One region of the Aeribacillus sp. SP014 genome, then DNA from elsewhere that is predicted to be linked to it. Evidence: predicted binding sites of a transcription regulator. Region 1 holds the regulator's gene; the other holds the start of a gene.
What was found. The regulator CtsR, encoded in region 1, represses protease genes until heat stress. The targets are predictions, from matches to a motif close to ATGGTCAATAAAGGTCAAACA.

Region 1 (8,607 bases):
TTAAAGATTCTTCTCCCGAAATGTATAAAACATCGTTCCCTCTCTCTGCCAGCTGCGAGGAGACTTGCAATAAGAGAGTGGATTTTCCAATTCCAGGATCCCCTCCAATTAAAACGAGAGACCCTTTTACAATTCCGCCTCCCAATACGCGGTTAAACTCATGAAGTCCTGTAAGCATTCTAGGTTCTTGCGCAGCTTGGATTTGATGAATTGGAGAAGGTTTGCTGACAGTGGATGATTCGGAATGACTAAAAGCAATGCGGTGTTTTCCCTTTGGCTTGATAACTTCTTCAACCATTGAATTCCATGCGCCGCACCCTGGACATTTTCCCATCCATTTCGGCGATTCATATCCGCACGATTGACAAATATATTTTGATTTGATCTTTGACATTCGGTTATTCCCCACTTTGTTCAATCGATAAACGACAATAGAATGAAAGAGAGGGGCATACGTGAAGCAGTATGCCCATTGGATTATTGAACCTTTTCTGCAGTTTTTACGACAAATTCATTATTTTGCACATCCAATACAACTTTTTGACCTTGCGAGATCGTACCTTTCAATAATTCCTCTGATAAGCGATCTTCGACATATTTTTGAATCGCTCTCCGCAACGGACGCGCTCCATATTCTAAGTCAAAGCCCTCTTCAGCCAGCTTTTCTTTTGCACGATCCGTTAATTCGAGTTCTATATCCTGTTCTTTTAATCGTTTTGTCAGCTGATCCGCCATCAGCGAAACAATTTCTTTCAAATGTTTTTTCTCTAAAGAGTGGAACACAATAATTTCGTCAATCCGGTTCAAAAATTCAGGACGAAATGCTTTTTTCAGTTCATCCATCACTTTGTTTTTCATATCTTTATAATTTTCATTTTCGTCTTGAACATTAAAGCCGACATATTTATTCCGTTTTAATTCGCTTGCCCCTACATTTGAAGTCATAATTAAAATCGTATTTCGAAAATCAACGGTGCGCCCTTTTGAGTCTGTGAGTCTTCCGTCTTCAAGCACCTGCAGCAAAATGTTAAACACATCTGGATGAGCTTTTTCAATTTCATCCAATAATACGACTGAGTATGGCTTGCGGCGCACTTTTTCCGTCAATTGTCCTCCCTCTTCATAGCCTACATATCCAGGAGGCGAACCAACGAGCCTTGACGTAGAATGCTTCTCCATATATTCTGACATATCGATTCGAATCATAGCATCTTCGTCACCAAACATTGCTTCAGCTAATGCACGGGCTAATTCCGTTTTCCCTACACCTGTCGGTCCTAAGAAGATAAATGAACCGATCGGACGCTTCGGATCTTTTAAGCCTGCACGTGCCCGTCTGACAGCTTTTGCGACTGCAGTGACAGCTTCTTCTTGACCAATAACGCGCGAGTGTAAAATTTCTTCGAGATTCAAAAGCCGCTCTGATTCTGTTTGGGCAAGTTTAACAACCGGAATTCCCGTCCAGCTTGAAACAACCATTGCAATATCCTCTACGGTCACTTCAGAATTTTCTTGACCTTGTTTTTCCTTCCATGATTTTTTCGTTTCCTCTAATTCCTCTCTGAGCCGCTGCTCTGTATCTCTTAATGAAGCTGCTTTTTCAAATTCTTGGCTTTGGACTGCAGCTTCTTTTTCTTTTCGCACTTCTTCTAATTTTTGCTCCAATTCCTTTAAATTCGGAGGTGTTGCAAATGAACGAAGACGGACTTTGGAGCCTGCTTCATCAATCAAGTCAATCGCTTTATCAGGCAGGAACCGATCGGAAATATACCGATCTGAAAGTTTAACAGCAGCTTCAATCGCCTCATCGGAAATGGATACCCGGTGGTGTGCTTCATATCGGTCTCTTAAGCCTCTTAAAATTTGAATGCTCTCTTCAATGGACGGTTCGTCGACTTGGATTGGCTGGAAGCGCCGTTCAAGTGCAGCATCCTTTTCAATATATTTACGGTATTCATCCAAAGTTGTTGCCCCAATACATTGCAATTCTCCCCGAGCCAAAGCAGGTTTTAAAATGTTGGAAGCATCAATTGCACCTTCCGCCCCGCCTGCGCCGATCAGTGTATGAAGCTCGTCAATAAATAAAATGATGTTTCCTGCTTGGCGAATTTCATCCATTACCTTTTTAAGGCGGTCCTCAAATTCCCCTCTATATTTTGTGCCAGCTACAACTGTTCCCATATCAAGGGTCATAACGCGCTTATCTCTCAAAATTTCAGGAACCTCATTATTCACAATTTGCTGAGCAAGTCCCTCTGCTATGGCAGTTTTCCCAACACCAGGTTCACCTATTAAGACAGGATTATTTTTTGTTCTTCGGCTCAAAACCTCGATGACACGCTGAATTTCTTTGCTTCGGCCGATGACTGGATCAAGTCCGCCCTCCCGTGCAACAGCCGTTAAGTCCCGCGCAAGACTATCAAGCGTCGGAGTATTTGCGTTTGTCATCGAACTTCCTTGGTGGCTTGAGGATACTTCATTGCTGCCTAACAACTGTAAAACTTGCTGACGCGCTTTGTTCAAGCTTACTCCGAGATTGTTTAAAACACGCGCAGCAACTCCCTCGCCTTCTCGAATTAATCCCAATAGGATATGTTCTGTTCCGACATAAGAATGTCCTAATTTTCTTGCTTCATCCATTGACAGTTCAATGACTTTCTTTGCTCTCGGTGTGTAATGGATCGTTTGTGAAATTTCTTGCCCCCGTCCTATCAGGCTTTCCACTTCATTTTGAATTTTTTCTGGACTTAATCCTAGAGCGTGAAGCGCTTTAGCGGCAATTCCTTCTCCTTCGCGCACGAGCCCAAGCAATATGTGCTCTGTGCCGATATTGTTATGTCCGAGTCGTACAGCTTCTTCCTGCGCTAAAGCAAGCACTTTTTGCGCCCGTTCCGTAAATCTCCCAAACATCATTGTTCATCATCCTCCCTTTGCTTCCTTTCTAATTGAAGCCTTTCACGAATTAATGTTGCCCTGCGAATATCCCGTTCATTCGGCCGTAGAACTCCTCCTGAATATTGTTGCAGAAATCCGGGCTGAATTAAAATCATAAGCTCATTTAAAACACTGCGTGGAACATTTTGAATAATCCCTAGGTCAATTCCTAAGCGCACATCTGATAAACATTGAATTGCTTCTTTCGATGGAATAATTCTGCTGTATTTGAGAGTGCCATAGGAACGATATACACGGTCTTCTAGATGATGCGGATTCGTTTTATATAAAGCATCTCTTGCAGCCCGTTCTTGAGCAATTAATTGCCCGACAACACCTATTAAATCATCGACAATATCATCTTCTGATTTGCCTAGCGTAATTTGGTTCGAAATTTGGAATATATTACCTATCGCTTCACTTCCTTCTCCGTACCGACCTCTCACAACCAATCCTAATTGATTGATAGCAGGTATAATTTGGTTAATCTGCTGTGTTAAGACAAGTCCTGGAAGGTGCATCATCACGGAAGCCCGCAAGCCGGTACCGACATTTGTTGGACAGCTAGTTAAGTAGCCCCTATGTTCATCAAATGCATAATCAACTTTTTCCTCAATCCAATCGTCAAGATTCATTGCCATTTTCAACGCTTCTTTTAGCTGAAGGCCCGGGAACAAACATTGAATTCTAATATGATCCTCCTCGTTTATCATAATGCTCACTTCTTCGTTTTCAGATAAAAGGCACCCTCCAAGTGCTGATTCTTCCATTAAATAAGGACTAATCAAATGCTTCTCTACAAGTACGCGTTTTTGAATAGGCTGAAGTTCATTCATTTTCAGCAGCACGAATGTCCCTAAACCGTCAAACACTCTTTGTGAAAATGATTCTTCAAATGTATTTAAAACAGCCAAGGCTTCTTCATTCGACATAATGGTAGGGAAGCTGATATTTTCTATATTTCGCGCCAATCTGACTCGGCTGCTCAGCACAATATCGGAATCAGGTCCTTCTTGATTCATCCAAGGGCTCATGGCTGAACGAATAAATTTTTGAAAGGACATGTCATACTCCCCTTTCGTTCCGTCCATTTATCTTCGCTTCAATGGACCGAATTTCATCCCGAACTTGAGCTGCTCTTTCGAATTCCTCTTTCGCAATTAATTCTTGCAGTTCCTGTTTAAGCATTTTCAGGCGCTTTTTCAAATGAATACTTCCACCGGTCCGTTTCGGCACTTTACCGCCGTGAGTTGTATTCCCGCCATGAACACGTTTTAAAATCGGAGTAATTTGGTGATAAAATGTTTTGTAACAATGGGAGCACCCGAATTTGCCAATTTTTGTAAATTGATCAAACGTCATATTACATTTCTCACATTGAATGACCTGATTTTTCTTGAAAACATTTTGCCCTTGGCTGCTAATGGCGCTGTCCATATTTAATAATCCGGACAATAAGTTGTTTATAGAAAAGCCTGGATTCATATTGAATATGAATACATCACTTTTTTCCTGTGCACATTTTTCACATATATGCACTTCAGTCTTTTCACCGTTGATGATTTTTGTAAAGTGGAAAGTAGCGGGCCTTTCATGACATTCTTGACAAATCATCGTCCATCACATCCTCACTTGTATTTTAACGAGGTGAGCATCGCCTTCATCATCCTTGCCCTCAATTCGTCTCGATCAGGCAAATCAATATATAAAACAGACCGATCAATTACGCTCAACATAATTTTCGCTTCTCTTTCTGAAATAACCTCTTCATCAGCCAATCTCAAAATAATATCCTCCGCCGACGATTGTGACAGCCTTTTACCAATGGCATTTAAAATTTGATTGATCAACTGGATACGGTCATTGATTCGAATTTTCATAATTCGGATATAACCGCCTCCACCCCTTTTGCTTTCGACAATGTAACCCCGTTCAATTGTAAAACGAGTGTTGATCACGTAATTGATTTGCGATGGAACACATTGAAATTTATCCGCAATTTCACTTCTTTTAATTTCAACAATTTCTTTTCCGCTTGAATCTAATACATGCTTTAAATATTGCTCGATAATATCAGATATATTCCGCACCTCGAAAAACACCTCCTTCAACTTTTTGATCGGAATTGCAAAACGCTCAAGAAATGTGCAATATCCTTGAGGGATAGGAGGCAAGATGTTTACGTAATGCTTATTTCCTAAACGATAACAACTAGTCACTTGACTTTGACTATATTTGACCTTAATTATAATATAAATTTTTTTTTGTGTCATTTCAACAAAAAAGCTCACTAATAATATTGCCATTTACAATATGGAAAAACCCGCTCTTTAAAAAACTTTTTTAACTTCTTGAAATTTCAATAATTCGTTTATGATTTCAGGCATTTCATCTTTTGGAAGGCCAATTTCAAGTAAATATGAACGCTTCGCATGTTTAGTTTCTTTTGGCTTTGACAATGTAAAATGAATTTTATAAACAGAAATATTTAATTGTTCAAGTTTCCGAGTAAATTCCACCAAATCATCTTCTGGAAGACTAACTTGTATCCATTTTTTGCTTGACTTCTCAGCAAAAAAAGCCTCCACCTTATTGAGAAAGATCAAACTCAACAATACAATCAAGGTAGAAAAAATCGCCAACGGATACATTCCTGCCCCAACGACAAGGCCAAGTCCTGCAACAACCCAAATCGAGGCTGCCGTCGTTAATCCTCTTACCGTAACCCCTCTCACTAATATCGTTCCAGCACCTAAAAAACCAATGCCGCTAATGACATAAGAAGGAATTCTTGCTGGGTCAAAACGAATATTTTCATAACGATCCATATATTCTTCAAAGCCATAAAGAGACAGCAACATCATCATGCAGGAGCCGACACCAACTAACAAATGCGTGCGAAAGCCTGCTGGATGCCGTTTAAATTCTCGTTCAAGGCCAATAAATCCACTTAAAATGACTGCTAAAACAATGCGAATCAACATAATTTGCCATTCCTCAGGCATTATCATTCCTCCTTACTATCCAAATGACTTTTTCTGTTTTGGCCATATATGAATTTTGAAATGATACAGTATTATACTTTCCCATTATATGCGATGAACAGTGCTCAATATTCAATTGTTCTTGAGTATGAGACTAAGAATGATATGAAACAAAAAAGCACTTTTAGAGCTGGCTTTAAAATCAAACGAAGCTTTCACTGCTCATATGCTTCAAGAATGGAACAGTTTATGTTTCTTGTAACGATCAATTAATTATACTCCGATTGAAGGTTTTAAAGAAAGCGAGCTTGATTTCAATAGATGCGGAGAATCTTCAGAAGAAGCGAGCTCTTAGTTGTTCGTAAATTTGTCGTTTTTGTTCGTTCTGTTTTAAGCTGTTTTGTCTGTTTGTTGTATATTTCCATTTACAAGAGGATAAAAGAGGCTTGAGCTTGTCAAATCACATGCAGTGAATAATTGTTTCGTCCATACTTTTTTACAAGGATAAGCAAATCTCGCCTCCATCGCTTTTCTCAGATTAATTAAAACGGTTTGCATCATTCAAATCAATTAAAGATGTTTTTGTAACAGCAAAAATATCCATTTCGGCTTTCGACAATTTTCTCGAAAAATTGGCTTTTAGACTGTCATTTCTTAATTTTTCATTTTATGATCATAACGGAAAGTATTGCAACGGAAAAACATCACAAAAAGCTAAAAAAGAAGCCGATTCCTCCACCGCCTTCGCTATACACGAGAGGCGGTGGTCATATCGGCAAAAAAATAAGATGAAAGGTATTTATTCTATGTCACGATTAATAATTTTAGGCGGATCTAAGTTTTTAATAACGGGCTCTCTAGACTTTATATCTGCATACGTATTGATAATTTCCGGATCATAAATAATTTGCAGCCTAGAAAGCTTGCCTATTTGGTTTTGTGCACCTTCAAAATAATCGTTATTCGTAATCCTTTGTGCTCCCTCAAAATATCGATTACTAGCACGCCCTCTTATCGCATTTAAAACAATGCGCCTCGCTGATATTCCTCCTTCTATACGAATATTTGAACCAACTCCAAACATTTCTAATGCTTGTTCTGAATAGAAAAACCCTTTAATATTACTAGGTTCATCCTGGTTAACGCTATTATTTCTAATGTTTATATTTCCTTTTGCAAAAATAATTAATGAACCGTTTTGACCTAATCCATTGATGCGCGAATATTCAATCGTCACATCCCCCATTACATACATAATTGAATTAAATTCCGCATCAGCCCCTCTAATCGTCAGATCACCGTTCACAAATATGGGGCCGTCCACCCGAATTTTGTCATAATTATTTGGGTTGTACGAATTAGATCCGTTGCCAATTGTTAAATCTTTCTCTATATAGGCTCCCTCCTTAAAGGTGGTCTGTCTGAATTGATTATTTGAATTGCGAATTGTTAATGAACCTGCAGTGGCAAAGCTTTTAAAAAGATTATTCCCAGTAAATGTGTAATCTCCATCGTATTTCTCACACCTTATTAAAATACATTCATCATGACTCGCATAAACTTTGTCATTAGGCCAATTTTGGTTTGAGATTAGTTCATTATTAGCTTTTATGATCGTTACACCAGGAGAATTATGTTTATAATAAAAAACTGATTTTTGTGCAGGAATTTGAATGTCATCACGGATCGGCTGCCTTTTTACAATAACCGGGGCTTGCCGATTGTAAAAAGCATCATCAATACGATCTGTTAGCTTTGTATAAGAACTTCCAAAATTAGAAGTTGTAATATGTTGTCCATATGGAGGGGTATGATTAAAGGTAAAAATATTTCCGCCAAGTAGTAAATTTGCATTTGCTTTTCCTTGTGCCGGCAAAATGCTCGGGTAAACGGACGCAATCCATTTCTCACCACTTAAATATGCATATCCGCGGTTCGTTATGATTAAATTCCCGTCTACCTTCATATCCCCTGTGATTGAAACCCCGCCGTGCAAAAACAAATTTCCTTCACCAGGTATACAGGTATTTGGAGTTTTACATAATTTGTTGGCACCGAGCGCATAATGTAACGTCTCCAAAACAGATTGTGCACCAATTTCAACTTCTGAAATAACCGTTTTTTCCTTGCCATCAACAAATCCTCTGCTTAAAAAGGTTATCTTCTTCTTTAGCGGGTTTTCTTCACCATTTTCTATTACATTTTCTATATTTCGTATATATACTCGATATTCACCAGTTGCGCCAGTATTGTGAACACTATTTACCTCGTCTTTATAGCGATTTAAAATCGTATTTAATTTCGTTATAAACTCGCTGCGGGTAATTCCTTCTTCTCCGAGTTCATTTTTCAAATCACTTTGAATCTGACTCGTAATATGCTCAATTCCTTTATTCGCTAATTCACGAGCTTGAACATAATCCTCGCTTGTTTGATTTCTTTTCACCCCAGATAAAGCCACTGTCAAAACGGAAACAGACAAGACTGTAAATAGTAAAAAGATCAACATGGTTAAGATTAAGGAGTATCCTTTTTCATTCATTATGATTTTCATTATTATTTTGCACTCCTTTTCGATCATCAATAATGTTCACAATACTTTTCAGTTCCATTGTTTGCTGTGTTTTAGTAGATTGTAAAACTAACAAAATTTCAAACACATCTTCTCGTTCCGTTTCTATCAATTTGG
Region 2 (8,607 bases), 1.2 Mb from region 1:
CTTAAACAGAAACTGATGCTTCTTTTTCTGCTACAGAGGCGGAAGCAAGCTGTTCAGAAGCCTTTCGAAATCATCATAAATCTATTCAACTTCTAAACCTTTCGCAAACATTGAAAAAACTATATCCCAAGGATATAGTTTTCCTTAGTTTTTTATAGAGGGTGTGCTAGAACCTCTCCCGTTCTTTCGAAACGGATTTTTATTCAAGTTGTATCTTATTATATCATACAGAATTGGTTATGCAAACGGCATGCTCCGACTGGAGTCACTCAAGACTTTGTGGGCAACTTTTTTAATCGCTATTTTTTGATAGCGAAATCACTTTTTTCAGGGTACCCTCTTGGTAAAAAAATCTCCTTTTTCAAAAAACAGAATTGAGCCGAGCGTTTGTGGGCAATTTTTTATCCTCTAAATGTAGTCCATGATCATTCTACCAGGAGCAGCCGCACTTTCTTATATTACTGCCACACTTTCCCTTTCATTTAATGAGCAATCAGAGTTCTCATTAAATGAAGGCGCTAATTTTTACCTACAATAATTTTACTTTTACCTCCGCATCATGCCTTTTCCAAGCCTCTGTAGCGTGAGGTCGTTAATTCCTGAATATACTCTTTTAGTTCCGGCATTTCTTTTTTTCTAGCTAATTGAATGGCAAGGTCAATATCATATGGAACACGTATGTGCTGAATCGAAAAAGGAGCCCTTTTCTCCGAGTTGAACGTGCCTTCCAAAATGCAGTAGGATGCTTCGGGCAGGTCCAGCGGATTACCGACACTGCCTGCATTAAAAAGCGTTTTACCGGATAAATGCTGTATAAAGGCATTATGAACATCACCGTATCCGACAACATCCGGCTCCTTCGTTCCCAAACCGGTTTCAACGCTGTTTTCAAACATGGACAATCTTTTTTCAATCGAATCCCAAGGCTGTACTCTTATCCAGACGCTGAAAGGGGATGCATGAAAAAGCCGCAGCCGGCGGCCGCTCATATAAAAATCAATGGAAAACGGGAGGCTACGCAAATATTCTATGTCTTCTTGCGACAACTGATTTTGATGCCAGCGAACGACATCGTTTACATCTTCCCTTGTAATCAGCTCGTCCCAGTTTCCTTTTAAAACAAAATCGCAGGAGCTGCGGACGATATCGATCGCTTCTTTTGATTCAGGTCCTTTTCCGACAAGATCTCCTAAACAAAAAATTCGATCTACATTTCGCAAGCTTATATCTTTCAATACAGACGACAACGCTGGAATATTCCCATGTATATCAGAAATGACCGCGATTTTATCCAAATAAACTCCTCCTTCATTTCCCTACTATTTTATCATGATTTGTTATCGTCTGGAATTTTTTTGAACATTAATAATATGAAAAAGGCAATGCTCATATACCCGAACAGCGGATAAAGCGTGGAAATGAGCTTTCCGTATCCTATCAGGCTGACTAAATAACATAATAATAGGATGAAAATGACACCAGCGATTTTTGCCAAAGGCTTTTCCGATGATAATTGCCGTTCCAAACCATACAGATTGCCGATCAACGATGAAAATATTTCTCCAAAAATAACAAGGATGTATATGTAATAAAAGCCTGAAAACAGCTGCTTGACAATTTCAGCCATTGGGATTTCAAAAAGCCCGGCGTCCGGCAAATGCAGAAGAGAGAAATAGCTGGAAAATAAAATGAAGCTTAATCCGAGACCGCCTACAACTCCGCCCAATTTAATGGCGCTTTCATCCTTTATTGCGTTTGCGAGCGGAACAAGTACAGCCTGAGCAAGAGAGAGATTAAAAGAAACATATAAAAAGCTTGATTTGACTGGTTGAAACACTCCATCCAACGATAAATCGATAAAATCACCCCTAATGATGGCTTCAATGGAGATGATCAGGCTAAACAAAATAAAAAGCGGAACAACCAATAGATTGACGGAAGACAGCCCTTTGACTCCAAACGAAATCACAGCAATGGAAAGCACAATCGTAAAAAAAATTCCAAATTGCTTTGAAAGCGACAGTTGCTCTTCAAAAATCGCCCCCGCCCCCGACAGCATGACCGATGTGATGCCAATCAGCATCATAAACATCAAGCCGTTGACTACATAAGCTGACAACGTCCCAAACAAAAATTGGTTCAACTGCAAATACGAAGATGCATTAATGCGTCTTCCGATCAACATCATTTTCGTTCCCAGCCAAACAAATAAAACGGCAGAACAAATAATTCCAACAATTCCTCCAGCGCCGTATTTTGAAAAAAACTCAACGATCTCTTTTCCCGTTGCAAACCCTGCACCGATGACAGTGCCGATATAGACAGAAGCTATTTGAAGTGCCAATACCCATTTATTGCTCATGTTTCACCCACCTTACTTTATCAACAATATATGGACAAGAAGGGAAAAAAAGACGAAAAAAATTTATAAAAAAGACTTGAAAGTCAAAAAAGGTCAAAGTATAATAAAGTCAGAAAAGGTCAAACAGTGAATCTAACTATTGAATGATTGAGATTGTCTCTTTGATTCCAAAAGGTCAAAGAAAGTCAAAGAAGTTTCTTCTTTTAGTCAAAGTTAATCAAAGTCAAAAAGGAGGAATGCTATATGTTGTGTGAAAATTGCCAAACAAGAAAAGCCAATGTTTTATTAAATGTACAAATCAATCACAACAAACAAGAAATGCGTCTCTGTCAAGAATGCTATCAACAATATAAACAAAAAATCCCAAGTGGTTTTTACGGATTCAGCGGTTTCGATGAATTATTTCAATCATTTATGCCAAACTCTTTTGAGAGCTTTGACCAAGCTGTTCAAGCACAACCGAAATCAGGGGGCGGAAAACAGAACGGCTTCCTCGATCAATTCGGCCGAAATTTAACGGATGCTGCAAAAGCTGGGTTGATTGATCCTGTCATCGGCCGCGATGATGAGGTAAGACGAGTGATTGAAATTTTAAATCGACGCAATAAAAATAACCCGGTTTTAATCGGAGAACCAGGCGTAGGGAAAACAGCTATTGTGGAAGGACTAGCCTTAAAAATTTCTCAAGGAGACGTTCCGCAAAAACTAAAAAATAAAGAAGTTTATTTGCTGGATGTTTCATCACTTGTCGCCAACACGGGAATTCGCGGACAATTTGAACAGCGGATGAAGCAGCTAATTCAAGAATTGCAAGCCCGGAAAAACATCATCCTGTTTATCGATGAAATTCATCTATTAGTCGGCGCCGGTTCTGCGGAAGGTTCTATGGATGCCGGCAACATATTAAAGCCAGCGCTCGCCCGCGGTGAGCTTCAAGTTGTCGGAGCAACAACTCTAAAAGAATACCGGCAAATCGAAAAAGATGCAGCCCTTGAACGACGCTTCCAGCCGGTTATTGTGAAAGAACCTTCCATTGAAGAAGCGATCAGCATTTTAAAAGGAATTCAAGAAAAATATGAACAATACCATCAAGTCAAATATTCAGAAGATGCGATTAAAGCTTGCGTCACACTATCTCATCGATATATTCAAGACCGCTTTTTGCCTGACAAAGCCATCGATTTAATGGATGAAGCTGGTTCAAGATTAAACTTAAAAGCCGAGCCGGCTAATGAAGCAGACATCCACGAGCGGCTTAAACAAATTGCCCATGAAAAAGAAAAAGCGCTAAAGGAAGAACGATACGAACTTGCAGCTAAGCTTCGCGACGAAGAAGCTGCCCTTGAAAAGCAGCTTGAACAAGGAAAGGACAAACAGCAAGCAATCGTTCAAGTAGAAGACATTCAAAAAATCATCGAAGAAAAAACCGGCATACCAGTCGGCAAGCTGCAAGAGGATGAGCAAGCAAAAATGAAACATTTAGAAGAAAACTTGGCGAAAAAAATTATCGGCCAAGAGGATGCTGTCCGGAAAGTGGCAAAAGCCATTCGCCGCAGCCGCGCTGGATTGAAAGCAAAAAACCGACCAATCGGATCCTTCCTGTTCGTCGGCCCGACTGGCGTTGGAAAAACGGAATTGTCGAAAACATTAGCTTTGGAGCTGTTCGGTTCAAAAGATGCCATGATTCGCTTGGATATGAGTGAATATATGGAAAAACATTCTGTTTCAAAATTAATCGGCTCGCCTCCAGGCTATGTCGGACATGAAGAAGCAGGACAATTAACGGAAAAGGTTCGTCGCAACCCTTACTGCATTATCCTGCTGGATGAAATTGAAAAAGCTCATCCAGATGTACAGCACATTTTCTTGCAAATATTAGAAGACGGACGCTTGACAGACAGCCAAGGCCGCACCGTCAGCTTCAAAGATACGGTCATTATTATGACCTCTAACGCTGGAGCAGGTGCAAAACAAGTTCACGTCGGTTTTAACAGCACGGTGGAAAAAGAATCAAGCATCCTTGAATCTCTCGGTTCATTCTTTAAGCCTGAATTTTTAAACCGTTTCGATGCCATTATTGAATTTAAACCGCTTGATAAAGAAGATTATTTGAAAATAGTTGATTTGATGCTTGAAGAAGTTCGGAACACGTTGAAAGAACAAAACATTTCATTGGACGTAACAGAAAAAGCAAAAGAAAAATTGGTAGAAATCGGCTATCATCCATCGTTCGGCGCTCGTCCGCTTCGCCGCGTCATTCAAGAACATATTGAAGACAAAATTGCAGACATCCTGTTAGACGGTGAAGTGCACAATCATTTAATCGCCGACGTAGAAAATGAAGAAATTGTTATTCGTTCATAACAGCTGCCCTAACAGTCCATTAGGGCAGTTTTTTTATTTGGGAGCAGCATCGCAAAAATCGATTCCGATGAATGTGTCGTTTATTTTTTTTATCAAATATAAAATTTTCGTCTTTCTTTGTCGATATAATAATTGAATATAGAAAGAAGAAGGATTTGATGAACATGGACAAAACATCAATTATCGGCATTTTTTTAGGAATTATGGCAATTATTGTCGGCATGGTTTTAAAAGGTGTCAGTCTTTCCGTCTTAATCAATCCGGCAGCTATCGTCATTATTATCATCGGAACGATTGCTGCGGTCGTTATTGCCTTTCCGACAAATGAAATTAAAAGAGTACCGAAATTATTCCGCGTCTTATTTAAAGACACACAAACTTATACGATTCAAGAGTTGATTGTCCTTTTCTCTGAATGGGCGCAAATCGCAAGGAAAGAAGGATTGTTGGCGCTGGAAGCTAAGCTTCAGGAAATAGATGACCCATTTTTAAAGACCGGTTTAAGCATGGCTGTGGACGGTCAGTCTGCCGAGTTCATCCGAGATGTTATGACAGAAGAAATCAATGCAATGGAAGAGCGGCATGAAGCAGGCGCCGCCATTTTTTCTCAGGCCGGCACGTATGCTCCGACTCTTGGCGTATTAGGAGCTGTATTAGGTTTGATTGCCGCACTAGCCAATTTGGAAAATATTGAGGAGCTCGGACATTCGATCAGCGCCGCGTTCGTTGCTACTTTGCTCGGAATTTTTACAGGATATGTTTTATGGCACCCATTTGCGAACAAACTGAAACGGAAATCTCAGCAGGAGGTGCTCGTCCGCCAGGTGATGATCGAAGGCATTCTTTCCATTTTAGAAGGACAGGCACCGCGGACGATTCAGCAAAAATTGGCATTTTATCTTCCTGAAAAAGAGCGGGCAAAGATTTCTGATGAAGGAAGTGTTGCGTCCGATGCGTAGTAGAAAAAAAAACCGCAATGACCATCATACAGATGAAAGCTGGCTTATTCCCTATGCCGATATTTTAACCCTTTTGCTTGCGCTCTTTATCGTCCTATTTGCTCTCAGTTCGATAGATGCCCAAAAATTTGAGCGTTTGGCAAGAGCTTTCAATTCCAATTTTGACGGAGGCATAAGCGTTTTAGAATATCCGAGCCCTCTACCACAACAAGAAATGGAAAACATCGAAGAAAACAAACAAAATGGAAAAGTGCAAAATGAGCCTCATGACAATGATGAATCGGGAAACAGCGATCAAGAGGAATTAGCGGAAGTTCAAAATCGGTTTAATCAATACATTGAAGAAAACAACTTGAAAAACAATATTAAAACATCACTAAACGAAGAGGGTTTGTTAATCACGATTCGGGACGATATATTGTTTGATTCAGGCAGCGCCAAAGTGAGAAAAAAAGATGAAATTTTGGCTACTGACATTGCCAAAATGCTCGCCATGGGCAGTGCCCGCAACGTGGTTATCAGCGGACATACAGACAATGTACCGATTCATAATTCAAACTTTGATTCAAACTGGCATTTAAGTGTTATGAGAGCCGTAAATGTGATGAAAATTATTTTAGAAAACAAAAATCTCGACCCAAGCAAGTTCAGTGCGAAAGGATACGGCGAATACAAACCCGTTGCTTCCAATGATACAGCAGAAGGAAGACAAAAAAACAGACGGGTGGAAATTCTAATTCTTCCAAACAATAAAAAAGCGGAGCCGAATTAAGCCGGTTCCGCTTTCATTTTTCTTTCGCATGGTACCCTACTTTTTTTAATAGATTAATCGCTGTTTCCTTCTCATCTTCTGTCAAAATATTCACGATCGAATCAATCATCTCTTGATGAGAAGGAAAGATTTCTTCAATCCATTTTCTCCCCTTTTCCGTTATTGCTGCATATGTGACACGGCGGTCTTTTGGGCATGCTTTTCGAACTAACAGCCCTTTTTGCTCTAATTTATCAATAACATACGTAATGCTGCCGCTAGCTAAAAGAATTTTTCCGCCGATTTGTTGAAGTGGCTGATCTCCTTTATGATACAAAAGCTCTAAAACGGCAAATTCCGTTAAGTTTAATCCATATGATTGAATGTGCTTGCTAACTTGATCATTCATTGCGCGATAAGCACGTGAAAGAACGATAAAAAATTTTAGAGATTTTTCAATACTGCTGTTTTCCTTAGCCAACTTTCATCATTCCTTTAGTATTTCAATGTCTTGAATTATAATAGTGAAACTTCTCATTATTGTCAATCACTGCATAGAAAATTTCAGAATAAAAAAACTTTTTTTAACCCGATCTTCTTTCAAAAGATCATGCTATAATAAAAAGGTTGATGAAAAAGAAGGAGTTTAAAGAAATGCTGGACTTAACACATCGCCATAAGGTTTTGCTTTACATTTTGATCGTAATCCTGCCCACTTTTCTGATTTCGTTTATCATATGGGAAAAACAAAAAAATATTCTCTTTTCGAAACATGAAAAAGAAGCCGTATATATGCTAGACATTCATCAAAGTCAAATTGACCGCTTAATCTCGGAAACAAAAACGAGAATGGAAACAATGGCGTTATTCATAGATCAAGAAAATAATCCAAACCAAATTCAAAGAGCTCTAAAAGAAACCCTACAACAAGAACCCCGCTTTACCGGCCTGTATATCGCAAATGCAGACGGAACAATAAAAATCGGCACTCAACCCGTTTCATTACATCATGACATCTCTTCGGAAAAATGTTTTCAATCTGCGCTCGCAACAAAAAAGACTGCTATTTCAGAAGTTCACGATAAAAAGCTTATCACGATCTGCACCCCGATTGTAAATCAGCAAAAAGATGTAAATGGCGTTTTATACGCCACATTAAGCATAAACTATATACAAAATATTATGAATGTACTGAGCCCAGATTTATATATCGTGGTGAGCGACACGAAGAACAACTTTCTTTTCAGTGCAGGCGAAAAAGAAAAGGACGCTTCCGAAAAATCTGTTCAAACTGATATTACCCAGCTTCCATGGGTGCTGAAAGCGTCGGTCGCTCCGGTCAAGCCGTTGGAAATCTCTCAAGTTGTTTTAACTTATGCCGCCATTGTATACATTTTTTTTAATATTATTTTTTTGTTGATCCAATATTATTTGCTGAAACGTAAAGCAAGATTGGAAGAAGAAAAAATTAAAGCGCAAAAGCTTGAACTGGTCGGTACTCTCGCTGCCAGCACAGCGCATGAAATCCGAAATCCTTTAACTGGAATTAGCGGTTTTATTCAACTGTTAAAGAAAAAATATCAGTCAGAAGAAGATCAGCATTATTTTTCCGTCATAGAAAAAGAGATCGACCGAATCAATGAAATTGTGAGCGAATTTCTCGTTCTCGGAAAACCAACCGCTCATAAACACAAACTGTACGACTTAAATCAGATTATCGACGAAGTCATGCCGATCATTAAATCGGAAATCAATCTCCATCGAACAAATTTTCAAGTTCATATGGATCGGCATAATCCTATTCGGATTTATTGTACAAAAAATCATATTAAACAAGTTTTGTTAAATTTAACGAAAAATGCTTTAGAAGCAATGGACATGAACGGATCATTAGAATTGATTGTCAAAAAAGAAGCAAATCTTGCAGTTATCAAAGTGATCGATACAGGGAAGGGGATTCCTGAAAAAATGATGGAAAAAATTTTTGATCCATTTTTTACGATGAAAGACAGCGGCACCGGACTTGGACTGGCAATATGCAAACGCATTGTCGATATGTATGACGGCACCATTGAGATTGAAAGCAAATTGAATGTCGGCACAACCGTGACGATAAAGCTGCCGCTATCAAATAAAAGCTGAAGCTCGATGTGATTCTGAACTGGGCGAAA

Region 2: a site for CtsR is predicted at 2,468-2,488, ahead of ACVIJU_RS07445 (ATP-dependent Clp protease ATP-binding subunit). Genes of this name have one in related genera too.

The regions. Positions count from the first base shown of each region.
Region 1 covers NZ_JBSRXI010000001.1:263,113-271,719, forward strand. Annotated here, with positions in the region: gene radA (DNA repair protein RadA) at 1-394, opposite strand, end outside; gene clpC (ATP-dependent protease ATP-binding subunit ClpC) at 478-2,913, opposite strand; gene ACVIJU_RS01415 (protein arginine kinase) at 2,910-3,998, opposite strand; gene ACVIJU_RS01420 (UvrB/UvrC motif-containing protein) at 4,000-4,548, opposite strand; gene ACVIJU_RS01425 (CtsR family transcriptional regulator) at 4,563-5,024, opposite strand; gene ACVIJU_RS01430 (MgtC/SapB family protein) at 5,265-5,939, opposite strand; gene ACVIJU_RS01435 (hypothetical protein) at 6,718-8,472, opposite strand; gene ACVIJU_RS01440 (hypothetical protein) at 8,453-8,607, opposite strand, start outside.
Region 2 covers NZ_JBSRXI010000001.1:1,500,570-1,509,176, reverse strand. Annotated here, with positions in the region: PreQ1 riboswitch class I at 139-182, opposite strand; gene ACVIJU_RS07455 (metallophosphoesterase family protein) at 558-1,295, opposite strand; gene ACVIJU_RS07450 (YkvI family membrane protein) at 1,328-2,362, opposite strand; gene ACVIJU_RS07445 (ATP-dependent Clp protease ATP-binding subunit) at 2,606-4,726, shown strand; gene motA (flagellar motor stator protein MotA) at 4,891-5,685, shown strand; gene motB (flagellar motor protein MotB) at 5,678-6,457, shown strand; gene ACVIJU_RS07430 (MarR family winged helix-turn-helix transcriptional regulator) at 6,471-6,917, opposite strand; gene ACVIJU_RS07425 (ATP-binding protein) at 7,091-8,578, shown strand.